One region of the Chitinophaga sp. W2I13 genome, then DNA from elsewhere that is predicted to be linked to it. Evidence: riboswitches for the same ligand, from Rfam matches in the RefSeq annotation. Region 1 holds a riboswitch; the other holds the start of a gene.

Region 1 (8,169 bases):
GTAAAGCAGATGGATGGATTACCAGTGCCGCCCGTCATGCTTTTATTAACGATGGTTCCAATCCGCAACCGATTCACCTGGACCGGTGGACGCCTCAGAATCCCGGCGCCAGCTACCCACGGCTTGCCTATGGTTACTCATATAACCAGCGCTTATCAACCTTCTGGCTCGAAGATGCTTCCTATCTCCGGTTAAAAAATATCCAGGTAGGATATACGCTTCCGGCGCACATTACCGAGAAGCTGCGGATAGACCGCTTCCGGCTTTATTTCTCTGCCGACAACCTGTTTACTGCTTCCGACTTCTTTTATGGATATGATCCGGAAACACCAGTGAGCAGTGGTGGTTTTTATCCACAGGTGAAAACATTTGTATTTGGTTTAAACATCAACTTTAAATAATTATGAAAAAGATATTGCTATATACCTGCGTGTTATTAGCGGTAACATCTACGGGTTGCCGGAAAGGATTCCTTGACCGGACTCCGTTGGATGCCATATCTGATGAAACGTACTGGACAACAGAAGAGCAGCTGACATTAGCGTTGAACGGGCTTTATGCCAATGTGAAAAATAATAACACGGTGGCGATGGACCAGATGGGAGACAACAGTATTAATTCTTCCACCGGAGATACCTACCGTATTTTTGGCAGCGGCAACTTCGGTCCTGACCTGTCGGCGGTAGATGCAGAATGGCGCAGTCAGTACACCGGTATCCGCCAGTGTAATGTATTTCTTGCCAATTACGAGCGTGCTACCAGTGTATCACAGGAAATAAAAAACCAGATGGCCGGCGAAGCTAAAACCATCCGGGCATACATGTACATGAACCTGGTATCTTACTTTGGCGATCTTCCGCTGGTGACCAAACCGCTGAATATTGATGAACTGTATGGTCCGCGTAATAAACGTAAAGAGATCATCGACTTTATATTATCTGAACTTGAAGAAGCTGCCAGCCTGATGAAAAAAGAGCGGCAGGTTGGTCCCACACTGGGACGCTTCAGCAAAGGCACTGCGCTGGCGTTCAAAGCCCGTATGGCGTTGTACGACAGTCGCTGGGACGTTGCTGAAAAAGCGGCCAAAGATGTAATGGATCTCAATGTATATTCCCTTTACAGCACGGGTAAGCCTGCACAGGACTATTACGACCTGTTCACTTACAAAGGTAAGCTCAGCGCCGGTGTGAATAAAGAAACCATTGCCGCCCGTCTCAATCTCACGGATGTAAGCATGCATAACATCAGCCGTGAATCGCAGGTGCCTGACCAGGCCTCCCGTTACAATCCCACCAAAGCATTGGTGGATGCGTATCTTTGCAGTGATGGCTTAACCATCGATAAATCGCCGCTGTACAAGGAAGATACCTATGCTAACATTTTTGAGAACCGCGATCCGCGCATGAAGCAAACCATTCTTGCACCGGGTGCTACCTGGGGTGGTAGAAAAGATGGCAACCCCGCCAATACCAATCCCGCTATTTTTACGGCGCCGAAATTTGTGTCTGATAAACTGGGATGCGTTACCATCACCGGTTATTACTATACCAAATACGTGGAAGTAAGCACCGTATCACAGGTAAGCAAAGACCAGAACGATATACACGTGATGCGCCTGGCGGAGGTGCTGTTAACCTATGCAGAGGCGAAGATGGAACAGGGTACGCTTACACAGGGCGATATAGATCTGACCATTAATAAACTCCGCGACCGGGTTGGCATGAAAAGGATGATCCTCACAGAGTTGGCCGCCAACGGGCAGGACCTGCGCACGGAGATCCGGAGGGAACGCAGGATTGAACTGGCGCGCGAAGGACAACGCTGGTATGATATTATCCGCTGGAAACAAGGTAGCCTGCTGGGTGCTGATGTGAAGGGTATGAAGAAATCGCTGGCAGCAGTGCCATCACAGGTAAGCAATATTGCGGCAGACGCCAACGGTTATATTATTGTAATGACCGGCAGGCAGTTTGTAGATCCGAAACACTACCTCTTCCCTGTTCCGCTGACGCAAATACAACGTAACCCTGCTCTTGGTCCACAAAATCCAGGTTGGGAATAATGCTAAAAAAGATCAACATCATGAAAATATCTCTGAAAATATTATCTGCGCTCCTGCTGTGTGCCTGCTTCAATAAAGCATCAGCAAGCGACACCTTGCGTGTGATGACTTACAATATTCATCACTGTAATCCTCCAACAAAAAGTAAAACAGGGGAAATTGAAGTCGATGCCATTGCCAGTGTTATCAACAGCCGGCACCCCGACCTGGTGGCGTTACAGGAAGTGGATGTAAACACAAAACGTTCCGGCAGTATTGACCAGGCTGCACAACTGGCTGCCAAAACCGGTATGCAGGTATACTTTGCCAAAGCCATTGATCATGATGGCGGCGAATATGGCGTGGCTATATTATCTAAATTTCCCTTAACCGGTACGGAAACCATACACCTGCCGGAAACCGCGAATCCTGCCAGTGAAGACCGTGTAGTGGCATTGGCCGGTATTACTTTACGCAGCGGCAAAAAATTAATTTTTGCCTGTACACATATGGATGTGAGCAATGCAGCGGTAAGAGATGAACAGGCAGGTGAGATCAATAAAATTGCTGCCGCCAAAAGCCATTCCTTTCCTGCTTGCCGGCGATCTTAACTGCGTACCGGAAAGTGCATCTTACCAGCTACTGCTGAAAAAATTTACCCCTTCCTGTACCGGTTGCGGGTTCACCATCCCGGTGAACAACCCCAATAGGGTGATTGACCACATTATGTGGACAAACGCCCCGGGCTTTACGGTAAAAAGCAGCAGTGTAGTAAATGAGCCGTATCCCTCGGATCATTTACCGGTGATAGCAGAAATTGTTATCAAATAGTATAATAGAGCCGCACAAGTCGCAGGATTTGTGCGGCCCCTATTATTCGCGGTTAACATGCAGCATCCCGTTTAACGTCACCAGGTTTTTAATGGCGTCCCCGATAGTGTTATTAAAATAAACATACACTTCCTTTCCTTCTTTGATCCACGCGCGGATCTCCTTTGCCCGTTGCGCCAGGTAATCATCTGTATACCCACCCTTATAATCGCCGGCGGGCCCATGAAACCGCAGGTATACAAAATCAGCCTTTGCATTAAGTCGTTCATTCCTTGATTTTGGAATGTCATGCAGCACGATGCTGCATTCATATTCATCTGCCAGCTCATACACTTCCCCGATGTACCAGGAGCTGTGCCTGAACTCCAGCGCTACTTTCCAGCCATCCGCGGGATTAATGCCCTGTACTATATCCAGCAGTTGTTCTACCTGGCCATATTGCTCCACCGTTACACCGGGTGGAAACTGTATTAACAGGCATCCTTTCTTCGCTCCGGCCTCATTGATCACTTCCATAAAACGAATCACATCCGCTTCCTGGAATGCCAGCTGCTTCACATGGGTGATGTCGCGCCATAACTTGAAGGTGAAAACAAAATCATCCGGTACTGAGTCCGCCCACTTTTTTACCGTTGCGGCCTGGGGTACTTTGTAGAAGGAGCTGTTGATTTCAATGCTGTTAAACAGGGAGCCATAGTAAGTGAGCCGGCTTTTATCCCGGAAAGCGGGAGGATAGGCCAGCTTGTTAGGCACGGGTAGTACGAGTCCGCTTGTGCCCGATTTATAGATGCCTTTGGTTTTTTTTGCCATGCAAGGGGTAAAGCAAAAATCTAACCAGTGGGGATGGTAATAGCCAGGAATACTTTTTGTATAGAAACCGTAAATCCGCTTCCCCTAAAAACTATCCGTTATGACATCATTCACCGACTTCTTCACCACTTATGGCCGGGCCTCCTTAGGCAACGATACAAGTATCATCGCCAGTTGTTATGCAGAAAACTTCATGGCCGCCGGGCCATCGGGAAGCATGACTTTTAAAAATGATGAAAAGTTCACGCAATGGCTGGAAGAGATGTTTAAATTTAACCACAAGGTCGGCATGCAGGAAATGAAAGTCATTAAAGTAGAAACGTCGCCGATGGGGAAATACTATACCAGGGCGCTGGTCAGATGGGGCGCTGTTTTCTCAAAAAATCCGGAGGAAGTCATTGAATTTGAGATTACTTACATTTTACACCATCTTAATGATGCACTCAAAATAATCATGTATATCAGTCATGAAAACGAGGAAGATGTTTTAAAAGAGAAAGGCATCATCAGTTAGGCGCTGGTACAAATACAAAATCAGTATATTGTAAGAAAAAAAATGCGCCGTATTATACTCAGCTTCGTACTTATCATCATGGGTGCCTCTCTCTACGCCCAGGCACCGGAGGAAGCAGTGAAAGCTGCTATTAACCAGCTGTTTACTGCCATGAATAATTCAGATAGTGTAGCGGTGGCCGCCTGTTTCGCGCCGGGAGCGATATTGCAGTCGGTGATGGAAGACAAAGCAGGCAAGCAAACTATCCACACCACGCCGGTCAATGAATTTTCCTCTTTTATAGGCAGACTCCCGGCCCAGGCGGCGGACGAGCGTATTGTATTTGGCTCCGTCCTGATAGATGGCCGGCTGGCTGCTGTATGGACACCCTACCGCTTCTTCTTCAAAGGACAGTTTTCCCACTGTGGGGTAGACTCCTTCCAACTGGTGAAGCTCCCGGATGGGTGGAAAATCCAATATCTCATCGACACCAGGCGCAAAGACAATTGTGAAGAATCAGCCATGGCAAAATAATACCTGCACCCGCCCTGACCCGGTATTACCTCGCGCATGCTTCACAGATGCGTGAAACCAGCGTATTCGTTGCGTAACCCATGCACTATGCATACAGTCCGCATGCACTACTCATGCACTACTCATGCACTCATGATGCACTCCCATGCACTATCAATGCACTATCAATGCACTATCCCTGTCAAAAACCAGGGTTTCGGTCAGCTTTCAGGGTGGATATGCCCACATGGATACCGCTCCCGTTTTGAATCGATCAAATAATAACCTACTTTTGCCCCGCTATGGTTCAGGCATGTCCACTCCGGATATACCTGATTAAAAGGGAACTCGGGTGAAAATCCCGGACAGTCCCGCTGCTGTAAGTCTCATACAATGCTAAGGCATCGCCAATCAGACCACTGTTGAACATTCAATGGGAAGGTCGCCTGAAGCAGAGATAAGTCAGAATACCTGCCATACAACTACTTTTTTAAGCTTTCGTGGAATGAAGCTTGGGAATAAATTCAATCTGCGGGTATCCCCCGTATCTTGTCTCTTTCCTGATTATTTTTCTTATTGCGAAAGCTGTTGATGGAACATTAACAGGCTTGGGAATGATGCGTTTTAAAACACCGGCGAAAACCGCCGGGATGTTGCTGGTATTGCTCTGTGGGGTGGTGAGTGCCCTTGCACAACAGGCCGACAGCGTAAAATCCAAGGACCTCCGGGAGGTATCCGTTACAGCCCCGCGTACGGCCAGGGAAGTAAGCCCGGGGCAGAAAATGCAGGCGAAAGAACTGGAGCGGCTGGGCAGCCACTCCGTGGCGGATGCTATCCGTTTTTTTGCCGGGTTGCAGGTAAAGGACTACGGCGGTATTGGCGGTCTCAAAACCGTTGATATACGCAGCATGGGCACCAACCAGGTGGGCGTATTTTATGATGGCATTCAACTGGGCAATGCCCAGAACGGACAGGTGGACCTGGGCCGGTTTTCGCTGGATAATATGGAGGAAATCGCCCTGTACAACGGGCAGAAAAGCAACATCTTTCAGCCGGCGAAAGACTTTGGATCAGCCGGGGCCATCTATCTTACTTCTCTCAAACCTAAATTTGCACCGGGAGAAAAAACACATCTCAGGGGTACTATCAAAACCGGCTCCTTTGGCCTGTTTAATCCCTCTTTGCTATGGCAGCAGAAGATCAGCAGCAAAGTATCCGCCTCCTTCAGCACCGAATGGATCAATGCTACCGGCAGGTATAAATTCTCCTACCAGAAACGGGATGAAAACGGGCACCTGGTATATGATACCAGCGCTTACCGGAAAAACGGCGACATCAATGCCGTTCGCATGGAAGGCAGTTTCAATGGCCTGCTGAATGGCGGGGAGTGGAGCACCAAAGTGTATTATTACCAATCGCAGCGCGGCCTGCCCGGGTTCATTGTAAACGGTGTGTTCGGGCATGTGGACCGTCAATGGGATCAGAACATCTTTGTGCAATCCAGCTTCCGCAAAGATATTACCAAACGTTACAGCATCCTGCTGAACGGGAAATACGCCTACGACTATACGCGGTTCCTGGCGCCGGATACTGCCCGGCTTTATATAGATAACCACTACCGCCAATATGAAATGTATTTCTCCTTGGCACACCAGTATGCCCTTACCAACTGGTGGACCATTGCGGCTTCGGGCGACTTTCAATGGAACCGCCTGGATGCGGACCTGACCAACTTCAGCTACCCTACCCGTTATACCACACTGGCTGCTGCCGCCACAAACATCAGCTTCAACCGTTTCAGCGCACAGGCCAGCCTGCTGGCCACCTTCGTGAATGAAACTGTAAAGAAAAATGCTTCGGCGCCCTACCAGCAGAAATTTACACCGGCAGTATTTGTTTCCTGGCAGCCCATGCGCTCACCGGATTTCCGGCTTCGTGGGTTTTACAAACAGATCTTCCGCATGCCTACATTTAATGACCTCTATTATACCGAGATCGGCAACCGCTTCCTGGAACCCGAATTCGCCACACAATATGATGCAGGATTCACCTGGAATAAAACCTTTGCCAGCAGCTGGCTCACTCAGGCAGGTATCGAGGCAGACGTCTATTACAATGAAGTAAAGGATAAGATCGTAGCCGTTCCCGGCGCCAGCATGCTCAGCTGGCAAATGGAGAACCTGGGGTTTGTAAAGATAAAAGGCGTGGATGTAAAAGCAAAAGCGCTATGGCTTATAAAAAAACAGGTGCAGTTCAGCACACGGCTCACGTATACGTACCAACGCGCACAGGATTTCACCGATCCCTCCGGCAGTTTTTACGGCGACCAGATCGTTTACATTCCCCGTCACAGCGGCTCGGTGATACTGAGCGCCGACTATAAACAATGGGAAGCCAACTACAGCTTCATTTATACGGGAGAACGGTACAACAGCAAAGAAAATAAGTTAAAGAACTACGTGGAGCCCTGGTATACCAGCGATATTTCACTGGGCAAACAATTCAGTTACAAACATACCCGGTTCCATGTAACGGCACAGGTAAATAATCTCGCCAACCAGTTCTATGAAGTGGTGATCAGCTACCCCATGCCGGGGAGAAATTACCGCTTCATTTTAACCGTGAATATTTAATCGTCATGATGAAACAGCTAAGGAATACAGTATTGGTGGCCGCCCTGGCAGGACTGGCCATCACCGGTTGCCGGAAAGGAGAAAAAATTGTTCCGCCGGAAGTAACACCCGTGGATACCGCCACACCAGGATCCCTGCTCAATGGATTTTACCTGCTGAATGAAGGCAATATGGGCAGTAATAAAGCCTCTCTGGATTATTACGACTATACCACAGGCATCTACAAAAGTAATATCTATGCTACTGCCAATCCCACTACTGTAAAGGAACTGGGCGATGTAGGCAACGATATTGAAGTATATGGTACGAAGTTGTATGCCGTGATCAACATTTCCAACAAGGTGGAAGTGATGAATGCAGCCAGCACCAAACGTATCAAACAAATTGATATCCTCAACTGCCGCTATATAACTTTTGCCAACGGCAAGGCATACGTAAGCTCCTATGCAGGCCCCGTACTGATAGAACCCAATGCACCCATTGGTTTTGTAGCAGAGATAGACACCACTACCCTGGAAATTACCCGTAAAGTGATTGTGGGTTACCAACCGGAAGAAATGGCTGTAGTGGGCAACAAACTTTATGTAGCCAATTCCGGCGGCTACCGCGCACCAAATTACGACCGCACCGTGTCGGTAATAGATTTGAATACTTTTAAAGAGATAAAAAAGATTGATGTGGCGATTAACCTCGACCGCCTCAAGGCAGACAATGATGGCGATGTCTACGTGACTTCCCGCGGCGATTATTATAATACACCATCCCGCCTTTTTGTGATAGATACAAAAACGGATGCGGTAAAAAAACAATTTGATATTCCCGTGAGCAACCTGTGTATTTCCGGCGAC
Region 2 (8,169 bases), 180 kb from region 1:
GGGCGTTATCTGCAATATCTCCGCCTGGAATTATCCCTACCTGGTAGGTGTAAATGTTTTTATTCCGGCCCTGCTGGCGGGCAATACTGTGTTGTATAAACCTTCCGAATATGCTACTCTAACGGGTATGGAAATAGAGAAACTTTTTTACTATGCCGGTCTTGAGCAAAATGCTTTCAAGGTAGCCATTGGCGGGAAAGCCACCGGCGAAAGCCTCATGGATCTGCGGGTAGACGGCTACTTCTTTACCGGCTCTTATAAAACCGGTAAATACATTTATGAAAAAGTTGCTTCCAGGATGCTGCCCTGTCAACTCGAACTGGGTGGAAAAGATCCGCTGTATGTAACAGACGACATCGAAGATATCGCAGCAGTGGCATCAGCTACAGCCGACGGCGCCTTTTATAACAACGGTCAGAGCTGCTGCGCAGTAGAACGCATTTATGTACATGAAAAAGTATACGATGAATATGTAGCTGAATTTGTAAAAGCAGTGAAGTCGTGGAAACTGGGACTACCTACAGACGACGGCGTGTACTTTGGCGCCATCACGAGAAAGGAACAGTTAAAAGTACTCGAAAACCAGGTACTGGAAGCCCGTGCAAAAGGCGCCACGCTGAAACTCGGCGGTCATATCATTGTACATGATGGCAACTTCTTTGAGCCCACCGTTCTCACGGATGTGGATCACAACATGAAAATTATGCAGGAAGAAAGCTTTGGCCCGGTGATAGGCATCATGAAAGTAACCAGTGATAAAGAAGCTATTCAACTAATGAACGATACGGAGTATGGTCTTACTGCATCGGTATACTCTTCCAATGGTGAAAGGGCGCAGGAAATCCTTTCGCAGGTAAATGCGGGTACCGGCTACTGGAACTGTTGCGACCGGGTTACAGCAGGATTGCCGTGGGCGGGCAGGAAGCACTCCGGCTTTGGCGCAACGTTATCGCACCAGGGATTGAGAGCGTTTACCAAAACGAAGGCGTGGCAGATGAAGGGATAAGTTTTATAGAAATATTGTTTGTAAAGCGTGGTGCAATGTTGAATTGCATCACGCTTTTTTTATGAGTTAACAGGTTACAAAGGCAACCCATCCACTGAAATTCCTCCTACCACATCATTTTGGCAATTATACCTAATTACCGTAGGTTTGCTTCCGCATTTGGTTCCGCCCCGTGGCGGATTAAAAGGGAATCCGGTGTAAAACCGGAGCTATCCCCGTAGCTGTAATCCTGCATTTATCGTCAGATAAATTGTTTTTCCGGATGAACTCCATACCACTGTCTGCCTGTCCGGCAGATGGGAAGGTCCCGGAAAAGCAGGTAAGCCAGAAGACCTGCCTCTTGTAATTAATCATTCAACGCTTTCGGGTGAAATGCTGTGAATGTGGGCCTGCCAGCCATTTTATGCGCTGTTATTTTTTTTCGTTTAGCCTTAGGCGTAATTCCGGAGGATAGCCGGTATTATGATCATTTCTCCAGGGTTTTGCCCCGGGAGAAACGTGCGTTGTATTTTCTTAATAAAACAATAAATATGAAAAAACAGTTATTATCCTTTCTGTCTGCAGCACTGATGCTGTTTGTTGCTTCCTGCCAAAAAGATGATGCGTTACAGCCGCTCGAACGCCAACGCACAAGCGAAACGGGTACCGGCGGTGTTACGGCTTCATTAATCGCCGGCAAATACGGCAATGGATTTTTTATCGCCAACGAAGGGTGGTTTGGTCACGGCACCGGTGACCTGCATTTCTACTCCTACAGCGGCGATAGTCTTGTACCTAACATTTATCATGCAGAGAACCCCGCAGGCGCATTGGGTGGCCCATCCAACACGCTGCAGTATGCTACTATCTTCAACGGTAAAATGTATATTGTTGTAAAAGCAGGCGGCCCGCTGGTAGTGACAGATGCCGGCAGCCTCGTGGAAACCGGCCGTATTACCACCCTGCCGGGTAATGATGGTCATGCTTTTATCGGTGTGGATGCCACCCGCGGATTGCTGAGTGCAAAGGACGGCGTATATCCCATCACGTTACCTTCCCTTGCTGTAGGTGCTAAAGTAACTGGTGTAGCGGGTTATACCGGTGATATGTTAAAAGCCGGCAGCTATATTTTTGTGTTATCCCAAACAGATGGTATCGTTGCTTTAAACAGCAGTACCTATGCCGTAGTAAAAAAATTCGGCGCAGCCAACCTGGCCTTTGCTGCCGGTAAAGATGGCGGCGTATATGCCACCAACGCAGATTCCCTGATCCGCATAGATCCGGTTACACTGGCGCGAACCGCAGTGAAATTGCCTTTCACGGTACCTTCCCCATGGGGCGCATGGCGTCATGCTGCCATCACTGCCTCTACAACGGAAAATGCCGTTTACATTGTGCGTAACAACGGCTTTGCCGGTGGCACCCAACTGTATCGCTATATCATTGGTAACACGGCATCTCTTGCATCTCCTTTTATTACACTGCCTTCCGGCCAGTATTTCTATGGCGCCGGCGCAGCGTATAACAAGGATAAAAATGAACTGGTGATGACTACGCTGAACGGTTCCTTCACCGGGGATGTGAACAGGGTGCTGATGTATGATGCCACTACGGCCACATTGAAAAAAACGATTACTTACAACGGATGGTATTTCCCCGCCATGCCTGTATTTCATGAGTAGAGGAAGAAATAAAAAGAGGCGACTCCTGCGAGTCGCCTCTTTTCTTAAAAATCCAGCGGCAACTTCATATTCATTACCACAGGCTCCAGCTTTTCGAGCGACCTCCATAAACCCACTTCTACCTTATCTTTTTCCGTGAGCCGGAAAAGCCATTGCCGTATAAAATTTTTAGGGAGATAATAATCAATAGTCAACCGGCTTCTCTGGTCTGTTACCTTTTCCACCGTATAGTAGAAAGCGTTATGCCGCTTCTCATCTGTTTCACTGAACAACGCCTTTTGTTCCGGATCGTACGAAAAACTGCTGGTGAACATTATCACATGTTCGCCATTATCCATCACATGCCGGTGACGGCTACCTACGCCGGGCAGAAAATGTTCTACTTCGTCTATTGCCACCACACCGGGTTGCCACAGGTGCCTGAACTCAAAATGCACGACGCTATAAATGAGCGTTTTTATATCCCGGTCAAATTCCTTCGACACAGAAATCATTTTCGTTTTATTTTTAAGCTCTATCTGTGGATCGGGATCAGGTGGTAAGGTATTGCGCAGTTCACTTAAATGCGTGTAGTGAAAAGAAATATTACCGGTTTCTGTTTGTTTGATGCTGGCATCCCATGTCATCCATTGCGCCAGTCCTTCCGGCGGCTCATCATGCAACAGGTTATCTGTTACCAGCCAGTATTCATGCTGTTCTATATCATTTTTCAACAACTGGTGCGCCACTATCACATCTTTCCCTATCAGCTTACTGAAATTCTTTACCTGGTAGGTGGTAAACTCGCCATAGTGGGTAATTACCTTCAGGGTAAGGTCAATAGCGGATACACATGCTTTACACTGGCAAATTTTGCGGTGATTGTAATTGACCAGGTACCGGTGAAATTCGCAGAACATCTTTTCCACCTGCTTATACAGTACTTCCAGCTCCGGCGGGGATCCAAACTTATAGAACAGGATGGCGTCGCCTTCCACTTCAGACACTTCCAGGCCCGACTGATTAGCGTTTATCAGCAGTTCCAACAGTTGCTGGATAATATGGCGGCTGTGCTCAATCTCTATTTCATTCACAAAACGGGTAAAGCCACTTATATCCGGAATAAAAAGCAGCCCTCTATTTTCCATTTTTTTTATTAAAGTTAGAGATAAAAATAATAAAAACGGCATATAGCTGCGCTTCCGGGTATACCGGTCCTTATTTCTTCTCCAACCGGAAGATCATGGCGTCCGCAGCGTCTACCGTTACATGGATCTTCCCTTTCTCCCTGGATGTTTTACCGGAGAATAATTCTTTACAGAGATATTCCCCGGGGCTGAGTCCCAGCTTATCAAAATCAGCTTCGAAAGCGGTGGCTTTCCTGTTATAGTTCACCACGGCCAGGTATGTAAACCGGCCGCTGTTGTGTACAAACAGGCTGGAGGGGGTTTCGCCGGTATGGTGATCTACCGGAACAAAACCATTAGGCAACTGTGCGGCTTCCAGCACCTCGCGGTTTTGCAACAGCTGCTGTGCCACGCCGGAAGCGCTGCTGTGCTCAGCATAATCGTCGCCGGTAACAACGGTGCCGGTAACGATGGCAGAGGCAAGGCGGGCTCTGTTCTCACCGGGACTGGCGCCCGCAAACACTACGTGATCTGCATCGGTAAAATCGTATACTTCATTCTGCCACCAACCCAAACTGGTAGCATTAAGGGTATAGGCTGTTTCGTCAATGTTTTTAAACGCATCGCAGGCGATACGGCGCATATGCACATATCTGCCAGTGGCCATACCGGGCGAAATAGCGGCGTATACCAGCATCTTGCTATCCAGCTGATCTACCAGGAATTCCATGCCCTTCCTGAACGCCTGCATGCCCGTATGCACAGAAGGATCATACCAGCCATCTGCCTCTATGGCCGCATGGCCAATGAAGTCGATCTTAATCATTTCAAAGCCGGTTTCCCTGAACCGTTTGATGAGATAGGCGATGCGGTCGCGGGTAGCGGGATGAGTGGGGTCCATGGCACGGGCGCCATCAAAATCGTGGTATTGCCCGTTTACTTTGGTCCAGGTTTCCTCGTAATTATAACGGCTTCCTTCTACTACGCGGGACGATTTGGACCAGTCTACGAACGGCGCCCAGTAAATACCGGGTTTACATCCCCGTTGTCTGCAATAAGCCACAAATTCTTTCAACTGGCTGAAATCGCCGGTCATGCCGCCTTTGGTCATGTTATCCCAATAAGAGTCGAGGTCTATGTAAAGGCTGCCATCTTTAGCACGGAACGTTTTACAGGAGTCTGCAAAAAAATCGACCACCTGTTTGGCTTTCACCAGGTTCAACTTCGTTTGCATACTTCCCCAGCTGTTCCAGCCCAGCGGCTTTGCCCCCGTCCATTCAAAAATATAGCGGGGCTCTGCGAGGCGGTTAGCACTGCCATATTGCTCCATGCCTTTGCGCCAGTTGGCGGCCGGCAGTACCAGGATTTTCGGGGAGCTGCACAGGGTATCGCCCTGCGTAACTATGCCATGGGGTATTTTGTCGCGGGTAACAAGACTATCAGTCCACCCCGCCACTACAGAAACGTGTGAATCTTCCACCTTTACCCCTGTTTTCCAATTGTTATGCTCTACCGAGCCGAGTATCAGTCCAGCGTTGGTAAGACTGTCGTACAACGCAGTTACCTCTGAACTGGTAAATGCCGGGCCGCGCTGATCCGCTACACGGTACCTGATCCATGCATCATTATCAAAAGGAACGACTACCCCGCTGGTATAAATAGCCGCTTCCCCTGTTAAAGGGCTCATCGCCCGGGAACGGGCGCCCTTTCCCTGCAGAGTTAACGAAGTATAAAAACCATCTTTCCCTTTATATACATAAAATATTTGCTGTTTTTTTACGCCGTTACCGGCAGATGTAATCACATACCGGGTTCCTTCTCCCATACCATCTTTCACGGGTACACTGGTAAAAGTGCGGTTAACAGGAAGGGTATCTGGCCGGCCGGCATCTTCATAAAACGCAAATGCATGCCGGATGATTTCTTTTCCGCCGGTCCACACGGAGTAGGTACCTTTCCGTAAATCGTAGGCGATGTAATTGTTTTTCCCGAAGGAAATATGTTTGACATGAGCGGCCTGCTGCGCATGCAACGGCGTTAACAGGCAAAGCATTCCCGTAACAGATAAAAGGTATCTGCACCAGATCAGAGCGTTATTCATTTTGCAAGTCCTAGTGGTGAAAAGATGATAAATAGCAACACCATTAATATCAGTAAAGCAGCGCTGTACCAGTGCCGGTTCTTCCAGGGTTCTACCGATACCACCGGGATCACCGCCGGCTGATAAGGTACGGCCATCGGTTTTATTTTACCGATGATCAGCATCAGCACTGCCGTTATTACAAACGTCATCGCCAACAAATGCAGGTAATGGATACCGGTGTCGAATACCCATTGCAGTAATACATTTACAGCCAGGAAAAATACCAATCCCGCTTTGGCCGCCACCGGCGGAACATGCCGGGTAGCCATGCCCACCACCATGATGGTAAAAATCGGGAGACTGAAAAACCCCGCCAGCATCTGGATATAATTATAAAAACCTCCCTTGAACAACATGATAAAGGGTGCAATCACAATACCCGTGAGCAATACCAGTACCTGGAACAGGCGGGTTCTGCTGATCAGTTCTTTATCCGTGATGCTGCCTTTGCGGGCTATCATAAAAGGTTTATACAAATTCATAGTGAACAGTGTACCCACGCTGTTCAACCCTGCGTTAAAAGTGCTGAGCGCTGCACCAAAAACAATAGCCGCAATTAAACCGGTGTATACCGGCGGCAGCACATCCGCCGCCATCCTGGGAAACACTTCCGCCGTTGCCTGTGGATGGATATACAGGTGCACGGCAATAAGGCCGGGAATGTTGAGCATGAGCGGCGACAACAATTTACACAAACATGCCAGCGCAATTCCCTTCTGGCTTTGCTCCAGGTTCACGGAACCCAGCGCCTGCTGCACAATAAACTGTTCCATGCCCCAGTAATAAATATTCACCAGCAGCATACCAGTAAAAATAGTGCTGAAGGGAACTGCATCGTGTGCACCACCGATAGCATTTAAATGGCTGGTATGGGTGCCGAGTACGGTTAGCAAACCGGTTTCCGCATCGCCATGCCCCAGGTATTTAAACCCGAAATACGGCAGCAGCAATCCGCCGATGATCATACCGCCGCCCAGCAAAGTATCGGAGATACTGATCACTTTTAATCCGCCCAGTACATTGTAGAAAAAGCCCATGATGCCTATCAGGCAGGCCAGCAGCCAGATGGTAGACCAATAGCTGATATGCAGCAGCTCATTCAGGTGAAAGATCCCGTTAAAAGCCACCGCACCGCCGTACAATACCGCGGGAATCAGGTTTACCAGGTAGCTGAGCAGGAAAATAACGGAAACAATTTTCTTGGTGCCCCGGTCATACCGTACTTCCAGGAAATCCGGTGTGGTAACAGCGCCTATACGCAAGTAGATGGGCATCAGGAACTCGCCTACCAGCAACATCGCAAATACAGAAGTAACACCCCACGACATAATAGACATGTTATTGATGAAAACAGACTCGTTTTCACCAATAAACTGGTTGGCGCTGATGTTGGTCATGATGAGCGCACCGCCTATTACCAGCCAGTTTAAACTGCGGCTGCCAAGGAATACGTCGGCGGCTGTTTTCAACTGGTGCCTCCTTGTAATGTACCACGACAATACCGTCATGAGCACCACGAAAAAAGCAAAGCTTATAATAGTAGAAAGTGGCATTAATAATTACTGTTACAAAGATTTTCTTCTTATCAGCACGGTAGGCAGTACTTCCTGGATCTTCTCCCGGTTCAGTACAAAAACTGCTGCCTTCTCCGCCATTAATTTAAAGTCCGTGGAATAAGTGGTAATTCCATTGCAGATAATTTCCTTTACCACATCATCATTGTGAGATAAAATGCCTACATCCTTTCCAAGCGTCATTTTCTTTTCCACACAGTCTTTCAGGATAGCCCACAACTCCGTATTATTGATGGTGTAATATACTTTTCCCTTTGCCACCGTACCAGGTACGTATTCCGTTTTAATAACACCGTTGATCTTATGATCTTTTATAAAACGCTTAAAAGCCTTGAGTATTTCTATCGGCGTATCCGTAGAGGGCCGGTAATAAAAGATCATTTCATCAAACTGCTTTATGGTAGCTGTTAACGCAGTGAATGCCCTGTAGGAAGATTCCCCGAACTCCTGCACAATGTAAGAACAATCCATGTTCAACGGTTCGTAGCGGTCAATCATCAGGAACTTATCCACCGGCAGCCCCCGCAGGATCTCCGCGGTTTTGGGATGCGGAATAGGCGCCACCACGTACATGCCATAGCGGCCCTTTACAGATGCCACAATGCTCTCAAATACCTCGATGTTATTGTGATGAAAGAAAACATCCAGCTGTATGTTCTCCCCGAGATGTGCCCGGAAA

Evidence for each region. Region 1 has a riboswitch for cobalamin ahead of QFZ48_RS02925 (TonB-dependent receptor plug domain-containing protein). Riboswitches for the same ligand answer to the same signal wherever they lie in the genome.
Region 2: another riboswitch for cobalamin. It lies ahead of QFZ48_RS03675 (DUF5074 domain-containing protein); the one in region 1 lies ahead of QFZ48_RS02925 (TonB-dependent receptor plug domain-containing protein).

What each region holds. Positions count from the first base shown of each region.
Region 1 covers NZ_JBNPWD010000001.1:721,874-730,042, forward strand. The annotation lists gene QFZ48_RS02890 (TonB-dependent receptor) at 1-401, shown strand, start outside; gene QFZ48_RS02895 (RagB/SusD family nutrient uptake outer membrane protein) at 404-2,062, shown strand; gene QFZ48_RS02900 (endonuclease/exonuclease/phosphatase family protein) at 2,083-2,652, shown strand; gene QFZ48_RS02905 (endonuclease/exonuclease/phosphatase family protein) at 2,606-2,872, shown strand; gene QFZ48_RS02910 (DUF72 domain-containing protein) at 2,915-3,682, opposite strand; gene QFZ48_RS02915 (hypothetical protein) at 3,783-4,196, shown strand; gene QFZ48_RS02920 (nuclear transport factor 2 family protein) at 4,239-4,709, shown strand; cobalamin riboswitch at 4,975-5,181, shown strand; gene QFZ48_RS02925 (TonB-dependent receptor plug domain-containing protein) at 5,303-7,321, shown strand; gene QFZ48_RS02930 (YncE family protein) at 7,327-8,169, shown strand, end outside.
Region 2 covers NZ_JBNPWD010000001.1:900,267-908,435, forward strand. The annotation lists gene QFZ48_RS03670 (aldehyde dehydrogenase family protein) at 1-1,006, shown strand, start outside; cobalamin riboswitch at 1,150-1,361, shown strand; gene QFZ48_RS03675 (DUF5074 domain-containing protein) at 1,537-2,667, shown strand; gene QFZ48_RS03680 (DUF2652 domain-containing protein) at 2,712-3,794, opposite strand; gene QFZ48_RS03685 (hypothetical protein) at 3,865-5,826, opposite strand; gene QFZ48_RS03690 (solute:sodium symporter family transporter) at 5,871-7,469, opposite strand; gene QFZ48_RS03695 (GntR family transcriptional regulator) at 7,482-8,169, opposite strand, start outside.